2 regions of the Mucilaginibacter sp. McL0603 genome follow, and region 2 is predicted to be linked to the other one. Evidence: riboswitches for the same ligand, from Rfam matches in the RefSeq annotation. Region 2 holds a riboswitch; the other holds the start of a gene.
What was found. Region 2 has a riboswitch for S-adenosylmethionine ahead of ACPPVU_RS16270 (O-acetylhomoserine aminocarboxypropyltransferase/cysteine synthase family protein). Riboswitches for the same ligand answer to the same signal wherever they lie in the genome.

Region 1: another riboswitch for S-adenosylmethionine. It lies ahead of metH (methionine synthase); the one in region 2 lies ahead of ACPPVU_RS16270 (O-acetylhomoserine aminocarboxypropyltransferase/cysteine synthase family protein).

What each region holds. Positions count from the first base shown of each region.
Region 1 is NZ_CP188251.1:5,568,818-5,584,548, reverse strand. Features, by position in the region: gene ACPPVU_RS25570 (DUF6515 family protein) at 1-225, shown strand, start outside; gene ACPPVU_RS25565 (OmpA family protein) at 459-1,139, shown strand; gene ACPPVU_RS25560 (anti-sigma factor family protein) at 1,481-1,978, opposite strand; gene ACPPVU_RS25555 (RNA polymerase sigma factor) at 1,975-2,556, opposite strand; gene ACPPVU_RS25550 (DUF6249 domain-containing protein) at 2,864-3,244, shown strand; gene ACPPVU_RS25545 (DinB family protein) at 3,358-3,867, opposite strand; gene ACPPVU_RS25540 (sensor histidine kinase) at 3,845-5,071, opposite strand; gene gltX (glutamate--tRNA ligase) at 5,356-6,879, shown strand; gene metF (methylenetetrahydrofolate reductase [NAD(P)H]) at 6,914-7,867, opposite strand; gene metH (methionine synthase) at 7,982-11,701, opposite strand; SAM riboswitch class I at 11,893-12,003, opposite strand; gene ACPPVU_RS25520 (Tex family protein) at 12,765-15,023, shown strand; gene ACPPVU_RS25515 (Lrp/AsnC ligand binding domain-containing protein) at 15,158-15,634, opposite strand.
Region 2 is NZ_CP188251.1:3,541,222-3,556,952, reverse strand. Features, by position in the region: gene ribD (bifunctional diaminohydroxyphosphoribosylaminopyrimidine deaminase/5-amino-6-(5-phosphoribosylamino)uracil reductase RibD) at 1-736, shown strand, start outside; gene ACPPVU_RS16320 (EamA family transporter) at 736-1,374, shown strand; gene ACPPVU_RS16315 (hypothetical protein) at 1,410-1,562, opposite strand; gene ACPPVU_RS16310 (MlaD family protein) at 1,651-2,595, opposite strand; gene ACPPVU_RS16305 (N-acetylmuramoyl-L-alanine amidase family protein) at 2,725-3,630, opposite strand; gene ACPPVU_RS16300 (putative LPS assembly protein LptD) at 3,683-6,418, shown strand; gene ACPPVU_RS16295 (competence/damage-inducible protein A) at 6,428-7,687, shown strand; gene ACPPVU_RS16290 (dihydrolipoamide acetyltransferase family protein) at 7,718-9,130, shown strand; gene ACPPVU_RS16285 (hypothetical protein) at 9,305-9,934, shown strand; gene ACPPVU_RS16280 (homoserine dehydrogenase) at 10,059-11,297, opposite strand; gene ACPPVU_RS16275 (homoserine O-acetyltransferase family protein) at 11,297-12,352, opposite strand; gene ACPPVU_RS16270 (O-acetylhomoserine aminocarboxypropyltransferase/cysteine synthase family protein) at 12,504-13,829, opposite strand; SAM riboswitch class I at 14,078-14,189, opposite strand; gene ACPPVU_RS16265 (DinB family protein) at 14,435-14,947, shown strand; gene ACPPVU_RS16260 (trans-sulfuration enzyme family protein) at 15,009-15,731, opposite strand, start outside.

The sequences.
Region 1 (15,731 bases), 2.0 Mb from region 2:
AATGTACCTAATAATAATCAAACCACAACTACAACAGCTACCGCACCTGAATTAAAAATAAAAGTAGGCGATGTGGTAGACCAATTACCCGCTGATTGCCGTAAAGTTACTTTGAACAACAAGAAATTCTATGTTTCGCCGGATAATGTTTTTTATGAAGAGTATCAGGATGCTAATGGTACCGGATATCGTGTTGCAAGTATACCCGGAGCGACTGATAATTGATTGTCAAATACTTCTGAAAAGAAAGGCCCCTGTTTATAGGGGCTTTTTTGTTGTCTTTGTCCCGTCCTTTAAAGAGGCCGGTAATTATTTAATCGCGATGAAAATTATCTTTAAAATTAAAAAAATTACCACCATGTAATCTAAAATCTAGCTATAAGAAAAATATGCGGTAGTTATTTTAAAACCCTCCTATGGCATCGGCTTTGCCCACTACTATGTATATAAATGTGAGAATGAGGAATTTGAGAATTAAAATATTTCTTTATAGTTTGATAGTTGCTTCATCAAGTGGCTTAAGTATAGGTTGCCATACATTCGACAAAACTCAGCAAGGCGCTTCAATCGGTGCCGGAACCGGGGGCATTGTTGGCGCTTTTATTGGTAAAACGGCAGGAAATACAGCCATGGGAGCCATTATTGGTGGAGCGGTTGGCGGTACAGCCGGAGCTTTTATAGGCCGTAATATGGATATGCAGGCGGCAGAGATACAACAAACTGTCCCCGGTGCCACGGTTATCCGCGAGGGTGAGGGCATTATAGTAAAATTTGATTCGGGCATATTGTTCGATGCGGGTAAAGCGGATATTAAACAGGATGCTGAAACCAACCTGAAAAACTTAGCTTCATCACTACAAAAAAATGCTGAAACTAATATATTGATCATCGGGCATACCGATAATGCCGGAACGCAGCAAGATAATATAGATCTGTCAGTACACAGGGCTTCTTCTGTAAAAAATTACCTGTTAAATGATGGCATTGAAGGCTCACGAATGAGAATTGATGGGAAAGCAGCAACTGAACCTATAGCTGATAATAGTACCGAAGCTGGTCGCGCGCAAAACCGCCGGGTTGAGATTGTTATTGTGGCTAATAATAAAATGAAAAAGCAAGCTCAGGAGTCGGGTGGATAAGATCAGCAATAACGAACATCGAATACAGAATTTTAAATGTCGAAGTGATAAAAGTATACTTAATATTCGAAGTCAAAGTTCATTGTTCTATATTAAAATAGAGGCAAAATAAAAGCCCCCTCACTCTTGCAGTTTGGGGGCTTTCAACCTAAACCTTATCACAATTAAACCGGCAAGATTGCCAGTTCAATTATTATAACGCAATTACTATACCATAATTGTAAGTTAATTTCATTTTTATTGTATGCACGTTAATTGACTAATTGAGAATGCCGGGCATCAAAAGAGGTGTGTTATTTTCTTTACAGAGTGTTCCATTTGCCATACACTTTCAATCTAAATTATACGTGTTTTGACATACCGCGTTTACGTAAATAAGCATCAAATAGAAACAGCCCCAATACCACATCAAAAAACAGGAATCCTTCTAATACCGGTTTATTCAAATAATTTTTTATGTCAGGAAGTTTCAGACTATCAGGCAGATGTCCTGAAATATTGACAGGCGTTAGGTGCAGTGTTGACAGTGCATAAATCACTAGTAAGAGAATGCTTACAATAAAAAACCCTGAGATGCCTTTAATAATACGCTTGTCTATCCCTGCTTTAAGGGGTTGTTGTGCGTGCTCTGCACGTATGGCTTCCATAACATTATAAGTGAAGGCCATTGGCGGTTCATCCAGCTCCATTTTTGAGAACTCCTGGTTAAGGGCCAGCAGCTCTTCGTATTTGCGCCGGTAAACTTCGTCCTGCGCAATTAATATATTAATGGCTTTCTTTTCCTCCTCAGAGCAAGTGCCATCAATATAGTTCCAAAGTTTTTCCTCCATCGTATTCATATCAGTTCTTTCACCTCGTGCTTTAAATTGCGCTCCAGCTTCTCTTTCAAACGTTGGCGCGCCCTGAATAGTTTTACTTTAACTGTGTTTGGCTCGATACCCAATGTATTACCTATCTCCTCCAGCGATTGTTCGCCCATATAAAACAAGGTGATGATCGCCGCATCATCAGGCAGTAATTGTGTTATCGCCTGGTTCAGGTAATATGACCTCGATTTATTTTCAACTGAATTACTGTCAAAACCAGATGAATGGTTCTCCAATTGAATATAAGTGTTCTCATCATCTATCGAGTCGGTGTCAACCCTTTTCTTCCGCAAAAAAGTCATCGCTGTTGTATAAACAATACTATACAACCAGGTGCTGAATTTGGATTGCCGTTGAAAGTTTGACAATGAGCGGTAAGCTTTAATAAAACAATCCTGTGCTATTTCCTCGGCATCCTCACGGTTTTTACTAAAACGCATGGCAAGCGTAAAAACAAAACGCTGGTGCCGTCTTATAAGGTCGGCGTAAGCTGCCTGGTTCCCGGCCAGGCTTTGTTCTATCAATTCTATATCTGAAAGCTTGCTTTGCATTATATACAACCTCTGACTACTTCTTCACTGCTAAGGTTACAGCCTTATGTAAATATAGTTAATTCTTCAGTAGCAGTTGTGAGTTGCAGTAGCAGTCATAAATTGGTACATTATCTTAATTAAACCCTGTATACATATTTATATAACTCTTTACTGCCACTCGCTACTGCCACTGCAACTTACAAAAGTCTGCAAACTTTTTTCAGAAAGAGTGTAACCTCCTCTAAAACCATGTCGTCATAGCTTTCAAATACACCGGAATGGTGGTTTGAGAACAAAAAATCATAACTTAAAAAAAATTAATATCATGAATAATTTAGATACCCCCGAATTCGGGATGATGACCGGAATACTTATTTGCCTTGGCTTCTTTGCAATGGTTTTTGGAATAGTTTACCTATACAAAAGAGAAAGAATGGCGATGATAGAGCGGGGAATGGATCCCCGAAGGTACAAACCACGTTCAGCACCATATCCGATTTTGAAATGGGCATTGCTACTTATGGGAGCGGGTGTAGGACTGTTGCTTGCTAATATACTCAGTCGTACACTTCTAAAAACCGCAGATTACGATGACGACAATGTAGCTATATACTTCGCCCTTATAGCCATATTCGGAGGATTAGGTTTATTTGCTTCTTACCGCATAGAAAAGAAAGAAATTTCTGATAACCCTGAGCAGGAATAATTTCTTAGAGCGAGGATTCAGAATCAAGAGTCAGGAAAGGTTCGGCTATGCCGGGCCTTTTTATTTTTATAATATTTCGATCTTGAATCCTGGCTCTTAAATCTTGATTCTGATTAAGAGTACTTCTCCTTGATCAAATTTAAATGATGCAGCTCGTGCCCGGCTGTCATATATATCAGTCCCCTGACACTTGTCGGCGCTTTGCTTGCGATCCCGCCGCGTAATAATTGTTCATCGCTGAAAGAACGATAAAGAAATAGATTCGATTCGCGCGTAGCTTTATATTCATCAGCCAGGCTTTTTATGGTGCGGCTGTTAAAATCAGTATTGTTTACATAGATATCCTGATCAAAACCTGGCAACTCGATATTATTCCTTGAAAAACAGAGTGCACGGTATGCGAATGTCCGCTCGGTATCGATCATATGACCAAGCATTTGTTTTAAGGTCCACTTGCCTTCCGCATAAGCATATAGGGCTTTTTCTTCGCTCATATTGCTGAACAGGTTATAAACGATATCCTTAGATTGTTCGAGCAGTTCAAGTACTTCCGGGCCCGGAACTAGGCTAATATAGTGCGCTGCAAATGGAGGATATTCATTAGGTTGTGGTGTGTGTATCATTGGTCAAGCTTTTTAGTACGATGCGAAATGTGGTTCCCTTGCCTATTTCAGAATCTTTTACAAATATCTGTCCATCGTGGTAATTCTCTACCATACGTTTAGTTAACGACAGGCCCAATCCCCAGCCTCGTTTCCGGGTAGTATATCCGGGCCTGAAAACGGTATCAAAATGTGAACGGTGTATCCCTTTTCCGGTATCAGTCACGTCAATATAAACCTGTTTTTTTGTTTTACTGCCGGATATTTCCACCTTTATATTTCCCGTATTCTCAATGGCGTTAACGGCGTTTTTAAGCAGATTTTCCAACACCCAATCAAAAAGTGGTATGTTTAAACCAGCCCTCAAGTAGGTATTACCTTCGATCTCGAAATTGATTTTATTGCTAACCCTTATCTTAAAATAATCAACAAAATCTTTTACCACGTCATAAACCGAATGATCTTCCAATACCGGTTTCGAGCCGATCTTTGAAAAACGGTCGGCCACGATCTCGAGGCGTTTGATGTCGTTTTCCATCTCGGCGATCAGTGGATCATCCTCGGCATTAAATTTCTCCTTCATCAGTTCGACCCAAGCCATTAAGGAGGAAATGGGTGTACCGAGTTGATGCGCGGTTTCTTTAGCAAGCCCCACCCAAACCTGGTTTTGCTCGGATTTGCGCGAGGTATTGAACGCTGTATAGGCGACCAGCAGGAAGATAGCAATAACCGACAATTGTATGTACGGGAATACTTTTAACTGGGTAAGGACAAACGAATCATGATAATAAACATACCAGTTTGCACCGAATACTTTTAGGCGGATAGGTTCATGTTGCAACTTCATCGATTCCAGTTCGTTTTCGAAATAAGCCGGATCATACTTTTTTTGTGATGCGCCTTTTATCCCTGGCAATTGAGGAACTTTGATGTATGTTTTGGTGGTGTCAAGTCCCCTGGTAGTAATAAAATCGCCTTTATCATCTACAATAATGGCGGGCACGCTTAAGCTATCGCGAACCGTAGAAACATATTGCAAAAAATCATTGTCATCAGCCGCTGTTATCTGTTTAATACTGAGCGCCCATATTTCTGCACGGGTATGTTCAGATTGCTTGATGCTTCTGACCAGGTACCGGGTATAAAATAATGAACCACTGGTTATCACCACGGCAAATGCGAGCAGCGAATATTTCCAGCGTTTTCTTTGTTGGTACGGGTTCATGTTTTAGTCGGGAAGTCCGGAGGTCCGAAAGCCGGGTAAGACGACTGGATACGGAACGCGGAAATCCTGACCAAATTACATAAAATTGTTAATTAATCGGAGAGTCCGAAAGTCCGGATAAGTCGGAATGTCCGCAAGAGAGCTATATAGTCGAATAGTTGATCGCACCTAAATTTACTTACCGCTGTTAATAGGCTAAAAAGCAAGATAAAAGCCATATTCTACTTTCTGACTTTCCGACTTATGCGGACTTCCCGACTAAAAAAATCTATCTTTGCCACATAATGTCAGATAAAAAAGTAAGGGTAAGATTTGCGCCAAGTCCAACAGGCGGCCTCCACTTAGGTGGCGTGCGCACCGTATTGTTCAATTATCTTTTCGCCAAAAAACATGGTGGCGATTTTGTTTTACGTATAGAGGATACTGACCAGAGCCGTTATGTAAAAGGCGCTGAAGAATATATATTGGAGTGCCTGGAGTGGTGTGGTTTGAAACCTGATGAAAGTCCGGTTACAGGTGGCAAATATGCGCCTTACCGCCAGAGCGAACGTAAAGCAATTTATCGTGAATACGCAGAGCGCCTGGTAATGCAGGGCCATGCTTATTATGCTTTTGATACCCCTGAAGAACTTGACCACAACCGTAAAGAGATACCAAATTTTCAATATGGCCATGCTTACCGCGATACATTACGTAACTCATTAACACTTAAACAACAGCAAGTAGACCAACTGCTGGCGGCTGGCGAACCGCACGTGATCCGCATAAAAATGCCTGAAAATGAGAATATCCATTTTGAGGATATGATACGCGGACATGTGAGTTTTGACACCAGCCAGAGTGATGATAAAGTGTTGCTGAAGGCTGACGGTATGCCTACTTATCACCTGGCAGTAGTGGTTGACGATTACCTGATGAAGATAACCCACGCCTTCCGTGGGGAAGAATGGCTGCCATCTGCGCCTGTACATTTGCTGCTGTGGGAATATTTAGGCTGGAAGGCCGATATGCCGCAATGGGCGCATTTGCCATTGATATTAAAACCTGACGGACACGGCAAACTAAGCAAGCGCGATGGTGCAAGACTGGGTTTCCCGGTATATGCTATGAGCTGGCTTGATGAAAAGACTGGTGAATTGACACCCGGTTTCCGGGAGCTTGGATTTTTGCCCGAGGCTTTTTTAAACCTGCTGGTAATGCTGGGCTGGAATGATGGTACCGACAACGAAATATTTACACTTGACGAATTGATTGAAAAGTTCTCTATTGAAAGGGTAAATAAAGCGGGGGCAAAATTCGATTTCGAAAAAGCTAAGTGGTTCAATTCGGAATGGATAAAGAGGTCGGATGCCAAAAGTCTGAAGTCGGATGTTATAAAAGTTTTGACTGATAAAGGAGTCGTAGTTAAAGATGAGAAACTATTGCTAACTGTTATCGACCTTGTGAAGGAACGCTGTACCCTGCTTCCTGACTTTTATCACCAGTCATCTTACTTTTTTGAGCAACCAAAAGAATACGACCTTGCTTCTGTTAAGCCTAAATGGACCGATGCTAAAACGGAATTCTTCAACGCTTTTATCAGCATGTTGGGCAATACCGAAGCATCTTTTGAACCGGCAGATTTAGAACAATCTTTCAAATCATTGGCTGAAGAAAAAGGCATCAAGGCAGGAGAACTGATGCTGCCGTTCCGCATTATGCTGGTTGGGGGCAAATTTGGTCCGCATGTGTTTGATATTGCTGTATTGCTTGGCAAAAAGGAAACCATTGGTAGAATAGAAAAAGCCCTGGAAGCATTTAATAATTAATGCTTCCAAGGCGTTAGTATCAAATTATATATTCTTAAAATATCGCTTCCGCAATTTTTCTTGTAGGGCCAGGATTACTCATAGTGTAAAAGTGTAATACAGGTGCGCCAAATTCGATCAGTTCTTTACATTGATTGATCATCCATTCAACACCCACATCTTTTACATCTTTTTCTGATTTGCAGTTATGTACTGCTTCACTCAAATCCTCTGGTATATCGATATGGAATATTTTAGGCAGATTGATCAGTTGCTTAGACGAGGTAATAGGCTTTAGTCCCGGTATGATAGGGACATTGATGCCATTTTCACGGCATGCTTTTACAAACTCGCGATATTTATTGTTATCAAAAAACATTTGGGTCACGATAAAATGTGCGCCCATATCTACTTTTTGCTTCAGGTATTTAAAGTCCGTTTTTAGATTAGGTGCCTCAAAATGTTTTTCGGGATAACCGGCTACACCAATACAGAAATCGGCATTTACCACTTCATGATCTTCATATAAATATTTCCCGGTGTTCATGTTCACTACCTGTTGTAACAGATCGGTAGCATAAGAATGTCCGCCGGGAGTAGGTATAAAACCGGCATCAGCCATGCGGGCATCACCGCGCAATACCAAAACATTATCGATACCTAAAAATTGAAGATCGATCAATGCGTTTTCTGTCTCTTCCTTTGTAAAACCACCACAGATCAGGTGAGGTACAGCATCAACCTTATACTTGTTCATGATAGCCGCACAAATAGCAACCGTACCAGGGCGCTTACGATAGGACACTTTTTCTAACAAGCCACTGTCGTGCAGTTTATAAATAAAATCCTCCCGATGATAAGTAACATCAATAAACGGAGGCTTAAACTCCATTAGGGGATCAATAGCATTATAAATGCTTTGTATGCTGTTGCCCTTAATTGGCGGTAATAATTCGAATGAAAAAAGTGTTTTGCCTTTGGCGTTTTGTATATGTTCGATTATTTTCATGCCCCCTGGCCCCCTAAAGGGGGAGTTAGTTTTATTTAATTATTTTATCAATAGTTTGTGTCAAATATAGCATAAATGCTCCCGTTTGTTCCCCCCCTTTAGGGGGTCGGGGGGCTAATAGTTCAGATTCGGTCCCATCCAGCGTTCAACAGTTTCTACTGACATGTTCTTACGCTTCGCATAATCTTCTATCTGATCTTTGCTGATCTTGCCCAAGCCAAAATAGCGTGACTGCGGGTGCGCAAAGTAGAACCCGCTCACAGAAGCCGCTGGTGTCATGGCCAAGCTTTCTGTCAGGTGCATATGTGCATTGTCTTCAGCTTTTAATAACTCAAAGAGGGTGGTCTTCTCAGTATGATCCGGACAAGCGGGATACCCTGGTGCTGGACGGATGCCCTGATACTGTTCCTTAATAAGGTCTTCCGCTCCTAATTGTTCTTCTTTGGCATATCCCCAGTACTCGCGACGAACTAATTCGTGCATTTTCTCTGCGAATGCCTCAGCTAATCGATCGGCTAGTGCTTTTGCCATAATGCTGTTGTAATCATCATGATCCTTTTCAAATTCTGCAACCAGCTCATCACAGCCAATGCCTGCAGTTACCGCAAAGCCGCCCCAATAATCAGGTACGCCGCTTTCTTTTGGTGCTATAAAATCAGATAAGGCATAATAAGGTTCACCTTTTACTTTTTCTGATTGCTGGCGCAGGGTATGTATTCTGGTCAGCAATTGTGTACGGGTTTCGTCAGTATACAATTCAATATCATCTCCCACACTATTAGCCGGCCAAAAACCGATCACACCATTTGCCTGGAGCAGTTTTTCTTTTACTATCTTATTTAACAGTGCCTGTGCGTCATCATAAAGCTTTTTAGCTTCGATACCCACATATTTATCATCAAATATTTTGGGATAACTACCACGCAATTCCCAGGTATGGAAAAATGGTGTCCAATCAATATACGGCACTAACTCTTCCAACGGAAACCCCTCAAAAACCTTAGTTCCAGTAAAGGTTGGTTTTGGTGGGATAGAACCGTTCAGGTTGATTTGCAGTCTTAAATTTCTTGCTTCATCAATGCTCACAAAGCGTTTGTCCGAACGTTTGTTCAGGTGCGCTTCGCGTGCTTTTTCGTATTCAGCTTTTGTGTTATTTATAAAATCGTCGCGCAGTTCCTTGTTCATCAGGTTGCTGCAAACGCCGACACTTCTTGAGGCATCCAGTACGTGAATAACGCCATGCTGATAATTTGGCGCAACCTTTACAGCAGCATGTATGCGCGAGGTGGTAGCACCGCCGATAATGAGCGGAATGGTAAAACCTTCGCGGTCCATCTCTTTGGCAAAGTGAACCATCTCATCTAATGAGGGAGTGATCAATCCACTTAAACCGATAATGTCAACTTGTTGTTTCCGGGCTTCATCAATAATGCGCTGCGCCGGAACCATTACGCCCAAATCGATCACCTCGAAATTATTGCAGGCTAATACAACGCCAACTATATTTTTACCTATATCGTGCACATCGCCCTTTACAGTGGCCATTAAAACCTTGCCGGCATTGGCCCGTGCAGCGGTTGTATCTTCGCCGGAGTCAATTACCCTTTGTTTTTCAAGTTCAATAAAGGGAAGCAAGTAAGCTACCGCCTTTTTCATTACGCGGGCAGACTTCACTACTTGCGGCAGAAACATCTTTCCTGCTCCAAACAGATCACCAACCACATTCATTCCATCCATCAGCGGCCCTTCGATCACTTCTAAAGGTTTGGCGAATTTCAAGCGAGCTTCTTCAACGTCATCATCCAGGTATTCGATAATACCTTTAACCAGTGCATGAGATAGGCGTTCTTCCACCGACCCTTTGCGCCATTCTTCATCACGTACGATCTCTTTGCCTTTTGATTTGATGGTATCAGCAAACTCAACCAGTCGCTCAGTAGAATCCGGGCGACGATTTAATAAGACATCTTCAACTCTCTCAAGGAGGTCCTTTGGTATCTGTTCGTAAACCTCCAGCATCCCGGCATTTACTATACCCATATCCAATCCGGCTTTGATGGCATGATACAGAAATGCAGAGTGCATCGCTTCGCGTACCACATTGTTCCCCCTAAAGGAGAACGAGATATTACTTACCCCTCCACTAACCTTTGCATGTGGCAGGTTTTGTTTTATCCAGCGGGTAGCTTCAATAAAGTCGACCGCATAGTTATTATGTTCTTCTAATCCTGTAGCTACCGTTAAAATATTCGGGTCGAAAATGATGTCCTGTGGCGGGAAGCCTACTTCGTTTACCAAAATATCATAACTGCGTTGGCAGATCTCTATACGGCGGGCAAGCGAATCAGCTTGTCCCTGCTCGTCAAATGCCATCACCACTACGGCAGCGCCATAGCTTAATATTTTGCGGGCCTGATCTTTGAATTTATCCTCACCCTCTTTTAAGGAAATTGAATTGACAATGCCTTTGCCCTGTAAACATTTAAGCCCGGCTTCGATCACTGTCCACTTAGACGAATCGACCATGATAGGCAGTTTGGCTATATCCGGTTCGGATGCGATCAGGTTTAAAAACTTCACCATTGCTGCTTCCGAGTCGATCATGCCCTCGTCCATATTCACGTCGATCACCTGAGCACCACCCTCTACCTGTTGACGGGCAACTACTAAAGCGCCTTCGTAATCCTCGCCCAAAATCAGTTTGGAAAATTTAGGTGATCCGGTGATATTGGTACGTTCGCCTATATTGGCAAAGTTGGTTTCGGGTGTTATGTTGACAGATTCCAACCCGCTTAAACGCAAGTAAGATTCTACTTCAGGTAGTTTACGCGGAGTTGCTTTTGCTGCTTTTTCGGCAATGCAACGGATATGATCGGGTGTGGTACCACAGCACCCGCCTACAATATTTGCCATCCCGAAATCAAGGAAATCCTCGATCAAATGTGCAGTTTCATGCGGCATCTCATCGTAACCCCCAAATTCGTTCGGCAAACCTGCATTGGGATAAGCGGAAGTATATACATTGGCTTTTTCAGAAAGTTCCTGCAAGTGCGGTCGCATTTCTTTTGCACCCAAGGCACAGTTCAATCCAACAGACAATAAGCCTGCATGGCGAACAGAGTTCCAGAATGCCTCAACTGTTTGCCCCGAAAGTGTACGCCCCGAAGCATCGGTGATAGTACCGGAAATCATGATGTTAGATGTGCTCCTGTAAAAATTGCGATCTTTGCCGGCATTACGGCATTCATTTTCATAACGTTTGATAGCGAAAATGGCCGCTTTGGCATTCAGTGTATCGAATATGGTTTCGATCAGTAACAGGTCTGAACCGCCGTCCACTAAACCACGCACCTGCTCATAATAAGCCTCCGCCAGATCGTCAAAAGTAACCGCACGGTAACCCGGATCATTTACATCCGGCGACATGGAAGCCGTACGGTTGGTGGGTCCGACAGCACCGGCAACAAAACGTGGACGATCAGGAAATTTCTTATTATGTTCATCAACCACCTCACGGGCAATACGAGCACCTTCGTAGCTTAATTCATAAGCCAGGTCCTCCATATGATAATCCGCCAGTGATATGCATTGTGTGCTGAAGGTATTAGTTTCGATGATATCAGCACCGGCATCAATATATTCCTGATGTATGGCTTTGATCACATCGGGACGGGTAATATTCAGCAGGTCGTTATTCCCTTTCAGGTCTGATTGGTGATCACGAAACCTTTCCCCACGAAAATCCTCCTCGGTGAGCTGATACCGCTGTATCATGGTACCCATCGCGCCGTCAATTACCAGTATGCGTTTCTCTAATTCTTTTCTAATATCCATTATTAATAGATTTGAGATGTGAGATATGAGACGTGAGACAGAAAATCAGCTCATCAATTCATATATCATCTTAGACCTGAGAATTAAATGGAGACATAAGAAGCAATACAATTGCATCTCATATCTAACATCTCAAATCTCATATCTAAATCAAAAGCTTATTTCGAAAAGTCGGTTATAAAATTGACTTTCGCTTATCTTTCCTATCCATTTTTGAGGCGGATAAGTAGAACGTAGCACCTTGTAAGCACAGGTTGCTAAGACATCGCAGGGTCTAATCCCTCCGTCTTTCTCTATAAGCCTCGCAAATTTGCATAATAAAGTTGTAAGTTCAAAATGCAGGGTGAATTGGTGTGTAGGGGGAGTGTCATTTTGGGAGAGATATTACGCCCTTTGAGACACTTGTATATGGCTTTAGTCTGTAAAGCCATATACAAGTATTTAGAGCTGCGCAATACGTTAAATAAAAAGCAACAAATTCGTAAGTATTGAATATATATATATGGCCACGTGATAGCAACACTGTTGGCAATATACACAGAAGTGGACTTAAGATGGATAAAATAGTTTTTATCCGACGTATTTTAAAGTCGCCGATGAGTGACGCTGACAGCAAATAAGTTATACCACAGCTTGGTATTGACAATATTAATTCGCCTAATAACAACAACGGGCCAACCCACCACGGCTCAGTAAAATCATTCCAGTCATTTTTTTCTTTATAAAAGAAAATGCTAATAACTGTTATATAAATAGGCCATAATAATGCTGTGGTTATCCAGACTCTTAAACTATATTTTAATGCTTGTTTCATTTAGAAGGTTTAGTATATGCTAATATACAACAGTTATATAGTAACACAAATAATAAGAATTGTCCAAATTAACGTGTCAATTTTGATATAACGGCATCAGTTAACCAAGAGAAATTTTTTAACTATTGATATGTTGCACACCGTTACAGGGTTACGCCCATTACCTGCAACACTTTGAAAAAATACTTTTAAACACCATTTCCTATTCTGCCTAAAGAGTGTCAACTTCGCAATTCCGATTTGTGATATATGAGTGTTCATTACAGAAAAATTGCTTTAGAATTAAACATTGCCGAAAAACAGGTAAGTACTACGGCTGCTTTGCTGGATGAGGGTGCCACCGTGCCCTTTATATCCCGTTACCGTAAAGAAATGACAGGCAGCCTTGACGAAGTGCAGGTAGCCGCCATACGCGACCGTGTACAGCAATTGCGTGAGTTGGATAAACGCCGCGAAGCCATTCTGAAATCGCTCACTGAAATGGGCAAATTAACTTCTGAATTAGAGAAGCAGATCAATGAGGCGGAAACGATGGTGTTGCTGGAAGATATTTATCTGCCTTACCGACCTAAGCGTAAAACCAGGGCTACTACAGCACGCGAAAAAGGTTTACAACCGTTGGCCGATTTGGTATTGGAACAAGGCAGGATTGACTTGGAATTAGAAGCTGCTAAATATATCGATGAGGAAAAAGGCGTAAACTCACTCGAAGAAGCGCTGGCAGGAGCAAGGGATATTATAGCCGAGCATATCAGTGAAAATGCCGAAGTACGTACCAAAATGCGTGCTTTGTTTTTGGAAAAGGGCACTTTTCAATCTAAAGTTATTGCTGGGAAAGAAGAGGCGGGGATTAAATACAAGGATTATTTCGACTGGACAGAGCCTTTAAAATCGGCGCCGTCACACCGCATATTAGCTCTGCGCCGTGGTGAAAAGGAAGAAATGCTTTGGCTGGATATCCAACCGCCAGAAGATGAGTCGGTTTATTTATTAGAGCAGCTTTTTATAAACGGCAATAATGAATCGTCGCAACAGGTAAAACTGGCGATAGCTGATGGCTACAAACGCCTGCTAAAACCATCGATGGAAACAGAAGTCCGCCTGTTCACCAAAAAACAAGCTGATGAAGAGGCAATAAGGGTGTTTGCAGAAAATGCGCGCCAGCTACTAATGGCTGCTCCGCTTGGTCAAAAGCGCACAATGGCTATCGACCCGGGTTTCCGTACCGGGTGTAAAGTTGTTTGTTTGGATGAACAGGGTAAATTATTAGAATACACAGCAATCTTTCCTCATACCGGGGCAGGCAGTGCAAAGGATGCTGAGAAAACGACCAGGCACTTAATTGAAAAATACAATATAGAAGCCATTGCAATCGGCAACGGAACAGCCGGCCGCGAAACCGAGCTTTTTGTACGCAACCTGGATGTACCAAATATCAATATTGTGATGGTGAATGAGAGCGGCGCATCGATCTATTCGGCATCTGATGTTGCACGTGAGGAATTTCCGGATAAAGATGTAACAGTGAGGGGGGCAGTATCAATCGGTCGCAGGTTGATGGACCCATTGGCAGAACTGGTAAAGATCGATCCAAAATCAATAGGGGTAGGGCAGTACCAGCATGACGTAGATCAGAATAAATTACAGCTATCATTGGATGATACGGTGATCAGTTGTGTGAACGCGGTTGGGGTTGAATTGAACACGGCATCTAAACAAATATTGGCTTATGTATCGGGCCTTGGTCCACAATTGGCGCAGAATATTGTGGACTACCGTAATGAAAACGGTGCTTTTAAACGCCGCGATCAGTTAAAAAAAGTAGCAAGGCTTGGCGATAAGGCTTTTGAACAGGCAGCTGGATTTTTGCGCATCCACGATGCAGAAAACCCATTGGATACTAGTGCCGTACACCCTGAAAGATACAGTTTGGTGGAGCAAATGGCGAAAGATCTCAATTGCTCGATAAAAGAACTGATGGGCAATACGCAACTGCGAAAAAGCATTCCATTGCAGAAATATGCTACTGAAACGGTTGGCTTGCCTACGCTGAATGATATTATGGCCGAACTGGCTAAACCGGGTCGCGATCCGCGTGAACAGTTTGAAGCATTCAGCTTTACAGATGGGGTAAATGCTATCGGTGATTTGAAGATAGGAATGAAACTGCCCGGCATAGTCACCAATATCACCAATTTTGGTGCATTTGTGGATATCGGTGTTCACCAGGATGGCTTGGTACATTTAAGCCAGATCACAAACCGATTTATTAAAGACCCTAACGAAGTGCTTAAAGTACATCAAAAGGTAGAGGTGACCGTAACAGAAGTGGACGTAAATCGAAAAAGAATCTCCTTATCCATGAAGGCTAATGAACCAAGGGAGCAACCAAAACCGAGGGAACAACCAAAATATCAGGCTAAACCGTTTACAGAGAGAAAAGCTCAAGATCAACCGGAAACGGATATGGCCATTAAGCTGGCAGCTTTAAAAGGAAAATTTAAATAAAGAATCAAAAGTGATAACAGTTTAAGATTGTCATGCTGAATGAAATGAAGCATCTTCTTCGACTTGCATCTTCGCCCTGTATTTTGAAGAAGATCCTTCGCAATGCTCAGGATGACAATTCTTTTATGTAAATTTTATTCCAAAGTGATCTGCCTCCTGATGCTTTCTTCTAATGAGATAAAGGTCTCAGTACGTTGAATTCCCTTTACGCCCTGGATGTTCTCATTCAGTACTTCGCGCAGGTGGTTAGTGTCATGACATACTATCTTGGCGAAGATGCTGTAACTACCGGTAGTGTAGTGTAACTCAACTATTTCCTTAACAGTTTTTAGTTGCTTAACAGCCTCATGATACTGTGATCCCTTTTCCAGATAAATGCCCAGGAATGCTGTAATATCGTAACCGAGCTTCTGTGGATCTACCTCCAGACTGGCTCCTTTTATTACACCCATTTCCTCTAATTTTTTCATCCGAACATGGATGGTTCCGCCGGAAACGATCAACTCTTTGGCGATTTCAGTGTACGGAGTTGTCGCATTTTTCATTAAAATCGACAAAATCTGTATGTCGAGATTATCAATTTCTAAATTTTGAGCTTTTCTGTGGGACATAAATTTTCAATTCGCTATTTAAATACAAGTTTAATTAAAATAAAATTAAAAATAAAAATATTTTATTGAAATATTTGCAAGAAATTGATACTCCTGT
Region 2 (15,731 bases):
TTGCCGAGATCCCTTTGATCAGGTAAACGGAAAGGGGATTGAAAAACTACAAGATGCAGGTATAGCAGTAATAAGCGGTATCCTGGAAGAAGAATGTCAGTGGCTTAATCGTCGTTTTTTTACACGTGTACAAAAACAAAGGCCTTATATTATCCTTAAATGGGCACAAACCAATGATGGTTTTTTTGCGCCGAATGATAAAAATCAATTCTGGATAACGGGCGAAGAGTCACGAAGATTAGTACACAAATGGCGCAGCGAAGAGGACGCCATATTGATCGGAAAAAATACTGTAGCTATTGATAACCCTCAACTTAATGTACGTTACTGGTCTGGTAAATCTCCTAAGCGCGTTGTAATAGACCGTAAATTAGAATTAAGTAACCAATTGCACATTTATGATCAATCAGTTGAGACGTTGATATTTAACGAGGTAAAAATGGATTTTGACGGAAAGATCAAGTACATTCAACTTGAAGATTTTGAGCGTTTTGTGCCGCAATACATTTTGTACCAGCTTTATCTTCAAGATATACAATCGGTTATTATTGAAGGCGGTGCGCATACCTTAAATACTTTTATTGAAGCTAACTTATGGGACGAAGCCCGGATATTCACCGGGAAAGCTGAATTAGGGCAAGGAGTAAAAGCTCCCTATATTAGCGGAATTACCACTGATGAACTTTTATCAGGACATGACCGTTTAAAACTTTTATACAATAAGCCTAACAATTAATGTTTTATATAATTTTAAGTATTTGTTGCAGTGTTACTGTGTCTGTATTGCTCAAATTGGCCAAGCGGTATCAGATTGACGTTTACCAGGCTATTACCTGGAATTACTCTGCCGCAATATTTCTGACCTGGTTCTTTTTCAGGCCTCAGTTAGGCAGTTTGCCAAATGCCCCCATTCTTACTTATTTACCTTTGGGTATATTATTTCCGCTATTATTTATAGTGATAGCCACATCAGTAAGAGTATCCGGCATTGTGCGAACGGATGTAGCCCAACGCTTGTCTTTATTTATACCTGTAATGGCTGCTTTTTTGATCTTTGGCGAAAAACCAAACGTGATTAAAATAGCTGGTATTGCTATTGGCTTGATTGCAATAATTTGCCTGGTACCCTGGAGACAAAAAGGAGCTGTAAGAAGGCGATCCAGTAATTCGTGGTTCTATCTTTTGGTAATATTATTGGGGATGGGGTTTATTGACATATTGTTAAAAAACGTTTCAAAGATTACCGGTATCTCATTTGGTACGTCATTGTTTATTATTTTTATTCTGGCTTTTATAGTTTCGATCATCGGATTGATCTATCTCATAATTGCCCGCAAAACCCGTTTTTCATGGCCCCATATTTTGATAGGCTAGGTATTAGGCGCTGCCAACTTTGGTAATATACTTTTCTATATAAAAGGCTTAAAGGCTTTGGCCAATAGCCCTTCTATCGTTTTTTCGTCGATGGATATTGGTGTAATTGTTTTAGGCAGCTTTGTAGGCGTTTTTATATTCAAGGAAAAACTGAACAGGCTCAATTTGGTAGGGATTATATTAGCCATTCTGGCTATTATGATCATCTATTATCCTGAAATCTTTAAATATACCGGAGTTTCAATTTTTTGATAATCTTCTAAAGTACCTGCCTGATCAATCTTTCTTACCACCAAATACAGAAAAGTGCACATAACGTTTAGGATGAGCCTTCAGGTCGATTAATAGTTTATTCATATTATCTGATGCATCAGTAAGGTTTTTATATAGCTTATCATCATTCATCAGCAGCCCAAGCGACCCATGCCCGTTGTTTATTTTACTGATTGAAGCTTGCAGGTCAGCTACTGCTTTATTCGCATTGTCCATTGTTTGTTTGATGTTTGAATGTGAAAGGTCATTGCTAAAGGTTTCGAAATTAGTTGCTATAGCATCTAAGTGAGAAGTGCTTGTCTTCAGGTTTCCTGAAACATCTTCGGCATTTGCCATAATCCCATTGATACGAACAGTTTGTGAACCGACGAGGTTGTCGATCTTTTTAGTAGTTCCTTCAAGCGTTTGCAGAGAGTTTGCAATACTCAAGAAACTCCGATCAATATTTTTTTGAAATTGCGGGTTCAGTATTTTATTTATTGCTGCCAGGGATGAGTCCATTTTAGTAATCAAATCTTCTGCTTTCTTTTGTATAGGTTGCAAACTCTCGGCTAAACTACCCTGTACATCTGCTTTTAATGTATCATCGCTCTCAGCATAAACTTTACTGTTTCCCATCTCAAACACAATAACTTTTGAGCCTAAAAGATCAGCGCTCTCTAATTTTGCAAGTGTGTTATTTGGGACTTTATATTTTGGTTCAACCTTAAATTCAACAATGGTACGCCCATCTGGTTGTAACTCCATTTTTGATACCCGACCTATCTGGAAGCCATTGACTAATACAGGTTTTGATACAGAAAGTCCTTCCACACTATTATAAATAGCATAGAATTTATCTGAACCTGAAAAAATATCATTGCCCTTCAAATAACTATATCCTAAAATTAATATAGTGATAGCTATTACAGTTAATAAGCCAATTTTGGTTTCGTTTGATACTTTCATAGTGTAGGTTTAAGATGCGCAATTTGAGAAATGAGATGTGATTATCAGAATACAGAATAACTAAATCTAAACAGTTTTAAAATCGATCTCATATCTCAAATCTAAAATCTCACATCTGAATATAATTAATTATTTTGATACCTGCTCAACTTCGTCCTTGTAGCTTTTTATAGCCCTTACAATAGACTCAACAATTTCATCCTGTCCTTTTTCTGAATTTAAATAAGCCTCGTCATCCGGATTATTAATGTATCCCGTCTCAACTAATACGGCTGGCATGGCACTGTGGCACAATACCAAAACTCCTTGTTCTCTGATGCCTTCGCTGCGCCTGCCATCAGTATCGACAAATTCAGTATTGATAAGGTTTGCCAGGTGAATACTTTGCTTACGAAATTTAGTTTTATAATCATTGATGAGGATCATGGTTAAAGGATCGTTAGGATCTACGGCAGAGTTCATTTCTGAATCTTCCTCTATATGAGTCTGTTGTATCGCTTTTTCTTCTTCTTTAGTACGCCAGGTCCCATATACCAACAATAAAACCCCTTTACCTGAACGATCAGGTACTTCTATAGTTCGGTAAACAGGTTTATGGTGCTTATGGCCAACAACTTCCCGGATACGCCTCGGTGCTAATGAGTTGCAATGCAGAGATATAAATAAATCGCCTTTATTTTGATTTGCAATATCGGCACGATGCTGCCATGATACATCCTCTTCTGTCTTCCGGGTCATCACTACTTTTACTCCATTGAGTTCTTTTTCTATTGCAATCTGCAATTTTTTTGCGACGGCAAGCGTTACATCTCTCTCATATGAATAAGAACCCGATGCCCCTGGAGAGAAGTGGCCTTCAGCGCCCGAAGGACGCACACCATGGCCTGCATCAACAATAATGGTTTTAATTTTAAAACCACTATCAGGCACGGTATCTTTTTTTATGGAACCAATAAATTTAAAAGAAAATAGTGGTAGGGAAATAAGAAATGCCAATAAACCGTAAATCAATCTTTTCAATGCCTTATTTTTCATTATTTTTGAACGCTGTTAACAATACCTGCAAAAATACTATTCATATTCGATTTTGAAATTCGTACGCCTGTTTTTTCTGCTTGTAATTATTTTAGTGGTAAACGTAATAGCATCTGCAAAGGTTAGCAGCTTTAAAAGCTATAGGCCGGTTATTGACACCATTATTAAGCTGGATTCTGTAAAAGACAGGAAACTGCTTAAAGGTAAAAAATCTACATCAAATAAAGGAGGAAAAACTGCGGCTGGTAAAACTGATACTACTAAAAAGCAAAGCGGCGGTTTAAAATCCATAGTGACGGCACATGCTGAAGACTCAACACGTTATGATGATGTGCACCAGGTTTTATATCTCTACGGCCGCGCAAGAGTAACTTACGAGGATTTTGAACTCGATGCTGATTATATCAGGGTAGATGAAAAGAACAAGATCATATTTGCGAGCGGCCAAATCGACCCCTTGACCAAAAGATATATCGGCCGGCCAATATCCAAACAAGGGAAAGACAAACCGGTGACGTCTGACTCTCTGCGATTTCATTATGAGACAAAAAAGGGGAAAATATATAATGCCTCGTCTGACCAGGATGGGAATTTTATTACTGGCGGCCAGGCAAAAAAGCTAAATGAGACAGAAGTGGCTTACCGGAATATTATTTTCAGTACCTGCGACCTGCCTTATCCGGATACTCATTTTGGGATCGTAATTACAAAGGGTATAGGCGAAAAAAACCGTATAGTGTCAGGTCCCGCATTTCTTGAAATTGAAGGCGTACCGCTTCCGTTAGCAATCCCGTTCGGATTTTTTCCCAAACCCGATTCGCGTACATCGGGAGTAATACTTCCCACATTTGGTGAAGATCAAAAACTTGGATTTTACCTGAGAAATTTCGGTTATTACATTGCTTTAAATGACTATATCGATCTTACTAATATGGGTACTTTCTATTCAAAAGGCTCATATGAGGTAAGTACATCAGCGCGGTATTTAAGCCGGTATAAGTACTCTGGTACTGTTACATTGAGTTACAGTTCTACCAATTATGGATTACCCGGAGATCCGCCTACTAAAGATTTTCATATTGACTGGAGTCATAGCCAAAATCCAAATTCGAACCCTGGAACTACTTTTAGCGCATCAGTTAACGCAGGTACATCAGGGTTTTTTAAGAACAATCCGGCAACACAAGGCTACAATCTAAACACGCTTACCTCGAGTAGCCTGCGCTCAAGTATTGCCTATGGCAGGGTGTGGGAAGGCACGCCATTCAACCTTACAGTCAATTTGTCTCACAGCCAGGACCTGGTTAATAAAACCGTTACCCTTGAATTACCGACCTTTAACTTTAACATGTCAACCATTAGTCCTTTTGATTCAAAGGAGAGAGTAGGGACACAAAAATGGTATCAGAAGATAACAGTAGGATACAGTGTGCAGGGAACAAATAAAATTAATGCAGTGCCTGAATCAGAATTGTTCACAAGTGAAACTTTTACCAAACGCCTGCAAAATGGAATAGAGCATCAAATACCAATCGGATTTAATCAGAATATATTAAAATATTTCCAGTTTAGTGCAAACGTTAACTACCAGGAATGGTGGTATTTTCAGACTGTTAGAGAAAGTTTCGCCAGAGGTAGTGTACCTGGCAGGGATTCTTTAACTTTTGATACGGTGGGTGGATTTAAAAGGGCTGGCCAATATACCGTGGGAGCCTCTTTATCTACTAAAATATATAGTACATTAAGTTTTAAAAACAGCAGCATAAAAGCAATACGGTATGTAGCTACACCTTCGTTAAGCTTTAGTTATCATCCCGATTTTTCAAACTTAAATTACGGTTATTATCAGACGGCAGTAAGCAACGCCACTATACCATACCAGATCAGCTATCAAAAGTATTCCATTTTTCAGAATGCGGTATACGGGGGGCCGTCCGCAGGTAAAACGGCAGGGGTGGGAATAAGTATTGATAATAATATTGAGGCCAAGGTACGCCCAAAAAGTACGGATACTTCAACAACGGATAAGAAAATAAAGATATTGGAAGGCTTTAACATTTCAACTTTTTATAATTTCGCAGCCGACTCACTTAAACTTTCAGCCATTTCATTCTCTGGCCATACGTCTTTATTTAAACAAAAACTGAATATAACTATAGGGGGAAGTTTGGACCCCTATGTTACGCAAGTAAGGGATTCCATTATGAGTAACCAGATATTTAAATATAAGGTACCGACGAACCGCTATACATGGCAGGATGGAAAATTTCCAACTTTGACATCTTTTAATCTTTCGGCGAGTGCGAGTTTAAACCCTGCTTTATTTAAACCGCAGAATACTACTACACCGACGCCCGCGAACACATTACAGACCATGAACCCCGATCAGGCTGCAAAGCTTGCATTGCTTAATAGTGATCCGAGCGCCTATGTTGATTTTAATGTTCCGTGGAACGTATCGCTTAATTATAGTTTTAATTATAATAATGGTTATACATCTACCTTTGTAACCAATACAATACAATTAAGTGGTGATGTAAACGTCACCCCAAAGTGGAAAGTGCAATATACCACTAACTACGATTTAAGGGCAGGCAGGCTGAGCAGTGCAACATCATTTGGCATCTATCGTGATCTGCATTGCTGGGACCTGTCTGTGCAATGGCTGCCTTTTGGCTATTATAAATCATATAATGTTACCCTGCGTGTGAAAGCGGCTATATTGCAGGATCTTAAACTGACTAAAAGAAGCGATTACACAAGTAACCAATTTTACAGTCCGAATTAATAAATATAAATGTTAGCAGAAATAATAACCATAGGCGATGAGATACTGATAGGCCAGATAATTGACAGTAATTCGGCATGGATTGCTCAAAGACTGAATGCTATCGGGATTAGGGTAAAACAGATATCGTCAGTTTCTGATGACAGAGAGCATATTTTGACTGCCCTGGCCGAAGCAAGTGTCCGTGTTGATATTATTTTAATTACCGGCGGACTTGGACCTACAAAAGATGATATCACCAAAAAGACACTTGCCGAATATTTTGGAGTAGGACTGATTGAAAATAAAGAGGCGCTGGAAAACGTAGAAAAGATATTCAAACGTCTTAGAGGCCCTCTTACTGAACTGCTTGACGTAAACAAACAACAGGCCCTTGTGCCCGAAAATTGTGAGGTAATCATTAATCAAAACGGAACTGCTCCGGGGATGTGGTTTAATAAGGACGGCAAAATATACATGTCTATGCCCGGTGTACCGCATGAGATGATGTACATGATGGAAGGGGCTGTGATACCAAAGCTAAAGAGTACATTTAAACTTCCGTTTATCGTTCATAAAACCATATTGACAGCGGGTGAGGGGGAATCTTACTTAGCCGAAAAAATAGCTGATATTGAGAATTCGCTTCCACCTTATATAAAGCTGGCCTATCTGCCTAAACTTGGACAGGTACGTTTGCGTTTAAGTGCTTATGGAGATGATGAAACCCTTCTTAACAACGAAGTGAGTGAATATACAGCTAAAATTGTTGAACGGGTTGGTAACTCAATAATTGCACAGGAGGATATTCCACTCGAAAAGGCCATACTAAATTTAATGGCCGAAAAAGAACTTACTTTATCCACTGGCGAGAGCTGCACCGGTGGCTATATAGCGCATTTGATAACCCAACATCCTGGATCTTCAAAAGTATATTTCGGTGGTGCGGTATCTTATTCTTACGAACTTAAAGAAAGTATATTAGGCGTTAAAAATGAAACGCTATGGCAATATGGAGCAGTAAGCAAAGAAACCGTGACTGAGATGGTGCAGGGAGCCTTGTTGAACTTTAAATCGGACTATGCCATAGCAGTTACGGGTATCGCCGGGCCAGATGGAGGAACTCCGGAAAAACCTGTGGGTACTGTATGGATAGGAGTGGCAAACGCGGAGAAGACCATCACTAAAAAATTCCAATTTGGTAACAAACGGCTACAGAATATAGAGCGAACAGCAATAGCAGCACTAAACATGCTTCACAGATTGTTAAGGGAATTAGAAACTAATTAGCTAATTTTGACCTGTACTAACTAGATCTATATGGCCAAATACCAATTATTATTGCCAAAAATGGGCGAAAGCGTTGCCGAGGCAACAATAATAAAATGGAATAAAAAACCGGGAGATTATATTGAAGCTGATGAAGCAGTAATGGAAATTGCTACTGATAAGGTAGATTCTGAAGTCCCATCACCTGTTTCGGGTAAACTGATAGAGCAGCTTTGCGGCGAAAATGACGTAGTACAGGTAGGGGCAGTAATTGCAGTTATTGAAACCGGAGAAGCTGCAGAAAGTATTGAAGAACCGGTATCCGTTGCTCCAAAACCTGAAATCAATATTCCTGAAGAACCTAAACCAGCACCGGTTGCTTCGGAGCCGATTCCCGGCTTGGAACAATTGGAAGCAAAACCGTCCGTAGAAAATAATAAGGAATTCAAAAGTTCTGAAAGATTTTACTCACCATTGGTAAAAAATATTGCGGTACAGGAAGGCATCAGTGTAGAAGAATTGGATAAAATTCAAGGAACAGGTGCTGAAGGACGTTTGACAAAAGACGATCTTTTAAATTACTTACAGAACCCGTCAGCGGCATCAACCAGGCAAGAAACAAAACAACCATCATCTATTGCAGAAGAAAGAATATACAGACCAATGCCTGAGCCAAAAACTGTTCAGAGTCAGGCGCCGTTGGGATACGAAAAAACGATAGAATCTAAACCGGCTCCGTCAATATCTGTATCAGGTAATGATGAAATAATAGAGATGGATAGGATGCGGAAACTGATCTCTGATCACATGGTGATGAGTAAGCATACTGCACCACACGTTACTTCTTTTGTGGAGGCCGACGTAACCAACCTGGTATTATGGCGCGAGAAGATCAAGGGTGCTTTTGAGAAAAAAGAAGGCGAAAAACTCACCTTTACTCCAATATTTATCGAAGCTGTAGCCCGGGCTATAAGAGATATGCCGATGGTTAATGTCTCTGTAAACGGCTACCAGATCATTAAAAAAGCAAATATAAATATTGGAATGGCTACTGCATTACCAAGCGGTAACCTAATTGTGCCGGTAATAAAAAATGCGGATAAATTAAATCTTATCGGCCTTGCCAAAGCTGTTAATGACCTGGCTAACCGGGCACGAAGTAACAAATTACAACCTGACGATGTACAAGATGGTACATTTACTATTACCAACGTAGGTTCGTTTGGGAATGTAATGGGTACACCGATTATCAATCAACCCCAAGTGGCAATATTAGCTGTTGGAGCTATTAAAAAGAAACCGGCTGTGGTTGAAACCAGGCAGGGTGATGTAATCGCTGTAAGACATATGATGTTCCTGTCATTATCCTACGATCATCGCGTGGTGGATGGTGCTTTAGGCGGATCATTCCTCCGTCGCGTAGCCGACTATCTTGAAGGCTGGGATTTGGACAGATCATTTTAAGCCCCTTAATTAAACACATACAAAGGGAAGAGGCTGTTTGAGAGCAGCCTCTTCTGCTTTAATTTATTCAAACATTTGATGGTGTTTGTTTGGATATAATAAATTTCAAAGATTATTTTACGTTGAGTCATCCTCTTCTTTAAAGTAATCCAATATTATTTCTATTTTGGCGGAATGAAACACCTATACTTATCACGTTTTATAATTATCTTTTCTCTGCTTTTATCAGTTAGCTTTGCGGCAAAAGCACAAAAATGGGAGCAGGGCTGCTACTATGACCTACAAGGTGCGAAACATCCTGGACTTATAAAGATTAACAATGTCTCTGAAGACAATTGGTCGATCCTTGGTGCGCGAAAAAGAAAGATTTCAACTTTTAAGTTTAAAATTAATTCTGAAGCTGAGACCAATATTATTGAGGCAATTGCCGTAAAATCGGTGGTAGCAAAAGCGGATAGCTTTGTGGTAAATCTTTCGATTAAAGATAAAAAAGGTAAACCGGATACCACTGCCCTATTTTATGTGGTCGATTTAAGCACCCGGTCGGTAAACATTTATTCGCATGGCTATCATTCTGGATCCGGCACGGATAACTACATTGACATTGAGTACTATTATGGCGCATTCATAGACGATGTGAAAGATATTACCAAAGATAATTTTATCGAAGTAATGTGCAATGCACTGAATGACTCCTCTGACTTAGTAGAAAAAATTAAAAGCAAAGAATACAAGCTGGGAAAAATTGAAAAGTTAATCAAAGCATATAAAACGGAGAAAGGTATAGCAATAAGCACAAATTAGCTCATTTGCATTTATTGCGAATTCAGCTGCGCACATCCTTTACGAAAGGAACAAAGTTTAATCATGTAAGCTATAATAAAAAAGCTCCCATTTGGGAGCCTCTTTCCATAAATAATGCAGAAGTTTATAAATAAGCTTCTGCAGTTTGTTTTTTTGCCGGGGCTAAACTGACCCCTTTTAGCTGATCAGCAAAGGCTATGAAGGCCTTGTCGTTAAATATACGATGTTGATTGTCGATCAGTTTTTGCAGATTAATTTTCCCAATAACAAACTTATAATTGCCTGAGTAATACCGTTCGTGGATGTATTCAAAGCCTAATTCATCCACCAGATTGTCATCCTCATAGCGCAAATAAATGTTTATTTCGATATCATTAGTGAAGTTCAAATCTTTTTTCGATTTGGCTTTTTTATATTCATATTGATAATCGTAACGTAGAGCTGCTATGTCAGAAAGCACCGCCGAGCCTGTAGGGTGACCACCGGCACCCTTACCAAAAAAGAATTGCTGATCTGCAAAAGCAGCTTGTACAATTACCCCGTTATATTCGTACTCAACATTGTATAAAAATTCGCTTTCATTTACGAATTTAGGTAACACGAATAATGCTACATGCTTGTCATCCAGTTCTTTAGCAACAGGAACCAGCTTGATTTTTAGATTTTTTTCACGGGCGTATTGCAAGTCGTGAGCAGATAGATTTTGTATACCCAGGTTAAAAACTTCTTCAGGTTTTACGACCACACCATAAGCATGTGATGCCGCTATAACCAGCTTGAATTTTGCATCAAAACCACCCACATCCATAGTTGGGTCGGTTTCTGCAAAACCAAGGTCCTGGGCTTGTTTTAAGGCCGAATCATAATCCATATTTTCGATAAAGCCTTTTGAAAGAATATAATTGGATGAACCATTAAAAATTCCACAAATGGAATGCAGTAATTCATTATCATAGTATTCTTCTAAATTCCGGATGATAGGAATACTGCCGCAAACAGCACCTTCATATAATAAGGAAGTGCCGTATTGATGTTGCAGAGTAATTAATTCATTTAGATGCGTGGCAATCATTTTTTTACTTGCCGACACAACATTTCTGCCTGTGCTTAAAGCTCTTGAAACAATTTCAAAAGCCGGTTCAGTTTCATTGATTAGCTCAACAATTGTATTGATCTCTGGATTGTTGAGCAACTCGTCTTTATCAGTAGTGAATAGGTGGGATGGAAGCGATCTTTTTTTGCTGCCATCCTTAATACATATCTTAACTATCTCGAGGTTGAGATTTTTAGTCTTGATAATATCGTACAATCCCTGGCCCACAACGCCAAAGCCAAATAGTCCTATAGTTAGTTTTTTACTCATTATGCGGTTTGTTGCAATTCTATAATTTTTCCCTTTACGTCAGTTTTAAAAAATGATGTAATAATATTTGTTAATGCTTCTGTTTCTATCAAAAATCCGTCATGGCCGTAAAACGAATCCAATTCGGCAAAGGCTGCCGTAGGTATATGCCTGAACAGATACTGTTGTTCCTCCAGGGGAAATAACAGGTCTGATTTAATTCCAATTACTAATGTTTTTGCTTTGATAAGGCTTAACGCTTTTTCCACACCATGCCTGCCGCGACCCACATTGTGCGAGTCCATTACTTTAGTCAAACACCAATAGCTGTAAGCGTTATATCGGTTTACCAGTTTTTCGCCCTGGTAATTTTGGTATGATGAAGCTTTAAAGCTGTCTACTTTTTTATCGTTATCCTCTTGTTGTGTTATCGAATAGGTTTTGTAACCACGATAGGAGAGCAATGCAATACTACGTGCTGCTTTTAGGCCTTTTACGCCGCCGTCAGGTTTATTTGCATAAAAGCTTCTGTCCGAAGCGATGGCCAGGCGCTGCGATTCATTAAAAGCGATGCCCCATGGTGAATGCCGCGCGTTGGTAGCGATCGCTATCAGATTTTTGATACGATTTGGTTCCATAATAGACCACTCCAAAGCCTGCTGCCCACCTAATGAACCGCCTAAAACTATTTTGATATCTTTAATCTCCAGGTGATCTGCCAGTAATTGGTGTGCTTTAACCATATCACGAACACATATTTGTGGGAACGATAAGTAATATGGTAAACCGGTTACCGGATTTTCGCTCAATGGACTTGTAGTGCCATAGGGTGAACCTAAAATGTTAGCGCATACAATAAAATGCTCATCCGGGTTAAAGTAATTTTTGCTTCCAAACAATCCTTTCCACCAGTCAAATACATCAGAATTTGCTGTTAGTGCGTGACATACCCACACCGCATTATCACGCTCTTTATTTAATTTACCATAAGTATGGAAACCTATCTCCAGTTCCCGCAATATCTTTCCTGATTCGAGCTTAAATGGGTTCGGGTATTTAAATATTTGTGTATTCATTTCATCCGTTTGTTATTTCGGATGCAGCTGAATTTTATCAGCCACATTCCGTAATAACTCTATTATCACTTAAAAAACTAAAAAAACTGCCCCTCTCTAACTCTCCCCAAAAGGGAGGGAATAAAATCAAGTCCTCTCCTTTGGAGAGGATTTAGGTGAGGCTTAACTCGGCTGCCAGTTTTTTTATTTTGGCAAATGCCTGTTCCAAATCGGCTTTTATATCATCAATATGCTCAATTCCAACTGCAATGCGCAACGAGTTTGGCGTAACCCCTGCGGCAAGTTGTTCTTCATCAGAAAGTTGCTGATGCGTAGTTGCTGATGGTTGAATGATCAATGTTTTAGCATCACCTACGTTTGCCAGATGGCTAACCAGTTGCAGGCTATCAATAAAACGGCCGGCATTTTCTTTGTCACCTTTTATCTCGAATGATAATACTGCGCCAAAACCGTTTTTCAAATACTTTTGGGCTAGCGCATGATAACGCGATGATGCTAAGCCTGGGTAGTTTACTTTTGCTACCTGGGGATGTTTTTCAAGCCATTTAGCTAGCTCGAGTGCATTATCCACATGGCGTTGAACACGCAATGAAAGTGTCTCTAATCCTTGTATGAACAGGAAACTGTTAAATGGAGATATAGACGGACCAAAATCGCGTAGACCCTCAACACGGGCACGAATGATGAATTGGATGTTGCCAAAAGGGCCGCCAATACCAAATACATCCGAGAATACTAATCCATGATAACCTTCTGATGGCTCGGTAAACTGTGGAAATTTACCATTGCCCCAGTTGTAGTTACCACCGTCAACAATTACACCACCTATGCTTGTACCATGTCCACCGATCCATTTTGTAGCAGATTGTACCACAACATGTGCTCCATGTTCCAGCGGACGGAATAAATAACCGGCAGCGGCAAATGTATTATCTACAATAAGCGGTAGATCATGCTTTTTAGCTACAGCAGCGATTTTATCAAAATCGGGTATGTTATATTCCGGGTTACCAATGGTTTCAAGATAAATGGCTTTGGTTTTGTCATCGATCAATTTTTCAATATTTTCGGCGCTATCGTCTTTTGCAAAACGTGCATCAATACCCAGCCGTTTAAAAGAAACCTTAAATTGATTGTAGGTACCGCCGTATAAATAGGGTGAGGAAACAAAATTATCGCCAACCTGTAGGATATTGTTTAGGGCAAGAAATTGCGCTGCTTGTCCTGATCCGGTTGCTAATGCTGCTACGCCACCTTCCAATGCCGCCACACGCTTCTCAAAAACATCTGTGGTTGGATTCATGATACGGCTGTAAATATTACCAAATTCTTTTAGAGCGAACAGGTTTGCGCCATGCTCGGCGTTTTTAAATACAAATGAAGAAGTTTGATAAAGTGGCACAGCCCGTGCGCCCGTTGTTGGGTCAGCTTCTTGTCCGGCGTGTAGTTGTAATGTTTCGAATTTTAATGTTGACATGGCAGTAAGTATTTTGATGTTTTTAACTATTGATTTCCTGATGCTAAAGGTGATTTGATGTTAGTAGCAAATAAAGACAGGTAAGCCTTTGATGCTATGCACTTTGTTTAAATAAATTCAAACTCGTGGATTAACAGCAACAACACATGCACATACAGCTATTTGGATAGCTATAAGAAATTGCCAAACCCGTAGGGATGTTCAAAAGGTTGCAGGATGTGATTTTCGTCAGACTTTTCATGGTTATTAATTTATATCCCCCGGAGATCCATTCTCCGGGCCAGGAATTGGCACCTTCTCCACCTTGGAGGGTTGCCAGCGGGTCATTGAGCCTGATCTCTCGCCGCTTCTTTATAAATCAAAACCTTTTGGGGAATTGATTTTGGTATTGTTACCAAATAATGTTGCAAACATAGTGCATGTTAAAGCAAATCTCCAAATTAAATTTCAAAAAATTTGAGGTTATGACTTTATATTGTACTTGCCCCACTATTGACAGATTGAATAAATGGCGCAAAAAGCCTCTTATATGGCGTATTTACGCCCCACTGTAAGCTGTTATTGTTGGTAGTTTTACATAGATCAAAAAACTAAATCATTAAATCATGTCAGCAAAAAAACAATTATTAGCACAGTATGACCTTCATGATATATTGTTCAACAATGTAATTGAAAGTATCAATGATTCCGAAGCAAACACATGCGTGGCCGAACCCATGAATAGCGTTAAATGGCTGGCAGGACACTTACTATGGGCGCAACGAAACCTGGTACGTATTGGTGGCGCACAAGTGGATATCCCATGGACTGGTCATTTTTTAACTGTACAAGGGTCGACCGAAGAAGAAAGAAAAATGCCAAAAGGTGAGTTTCCTACAATTGAACAGATCAGGAATAAATGGAACGAAGTATCACCTGTTATTCGGAAAGGCCTTGAAAACCTGCCGGATGAAGCATTGGGTTCGGTTATCGAAATAAAGCACCCAATAGCTCCATTTGATAACACTTTAGCCGGATTGTGGGCTTTTATCAATGATCATCAATCTTATCATATCGGGCAGATCGGTATATTGAGAAGACGGCTGGGTAAAGAGCCGATGTCGTATTTTAAAAGTTAATTGTTGATAATTAATAGATCATGGCTCATAGTAAAACTGAAACTGTGAACCATGATTTGCTCTAACTTAGTGCTTGAGAGATATCTGCGATCAGGTCATCAATATGTTCCAGGCCTACAGATACACGCAATAAATTATGCGGCGTTTTGGTGTCCGGACCTTCAACAGAGGCACGATGCTCTATCAGGGTTTCCACGCCGCCAAGGCTGGTGGCCTGGGTAAATATATTTAGCTTGTTAATCACATTTCTTGCTTCGTCCGATCCTCCTTTTACACAAAAAGAAAGCATACCGCCAAAATTTAGCATTTGCTCTTTGGCAATTTTATGCTGCGGATGGGATGGAAGACCAGGGTACATTACCTTTTCTATTTTGGAATGTTTCTGAAGATATTCAGATAGCAATTGCGCATTATATACGTGTCCACGTACGCGATAGGGAAGTGTTTTTATGCTTCTCGTTAAAAAATAACAATCCATAGGCGAGGGGATAGCGCCGCCCATTTCCTGCACCTGGCGAATCTTTGTCCACCATTCATTTTTCTCGGCAGTAATTAATGCACCGCCCATAAGGTCGCTATGACCACCAAAATATTTGGTGGAAGAATGCATTACCAGATCAACGCCCAAAGCCAATGGTTGCTGACCAATAGGTGTGGCAAAAGTATTATCACAAGCTACTTTGATGTGATGTTTTCGCGCAATTTCAACAATTTTTTTAATATCCGTTATCTTCAAAAGCGGATTTGAAGGTGTTTCGATCCATATTAAGCCGGTATTGGATTT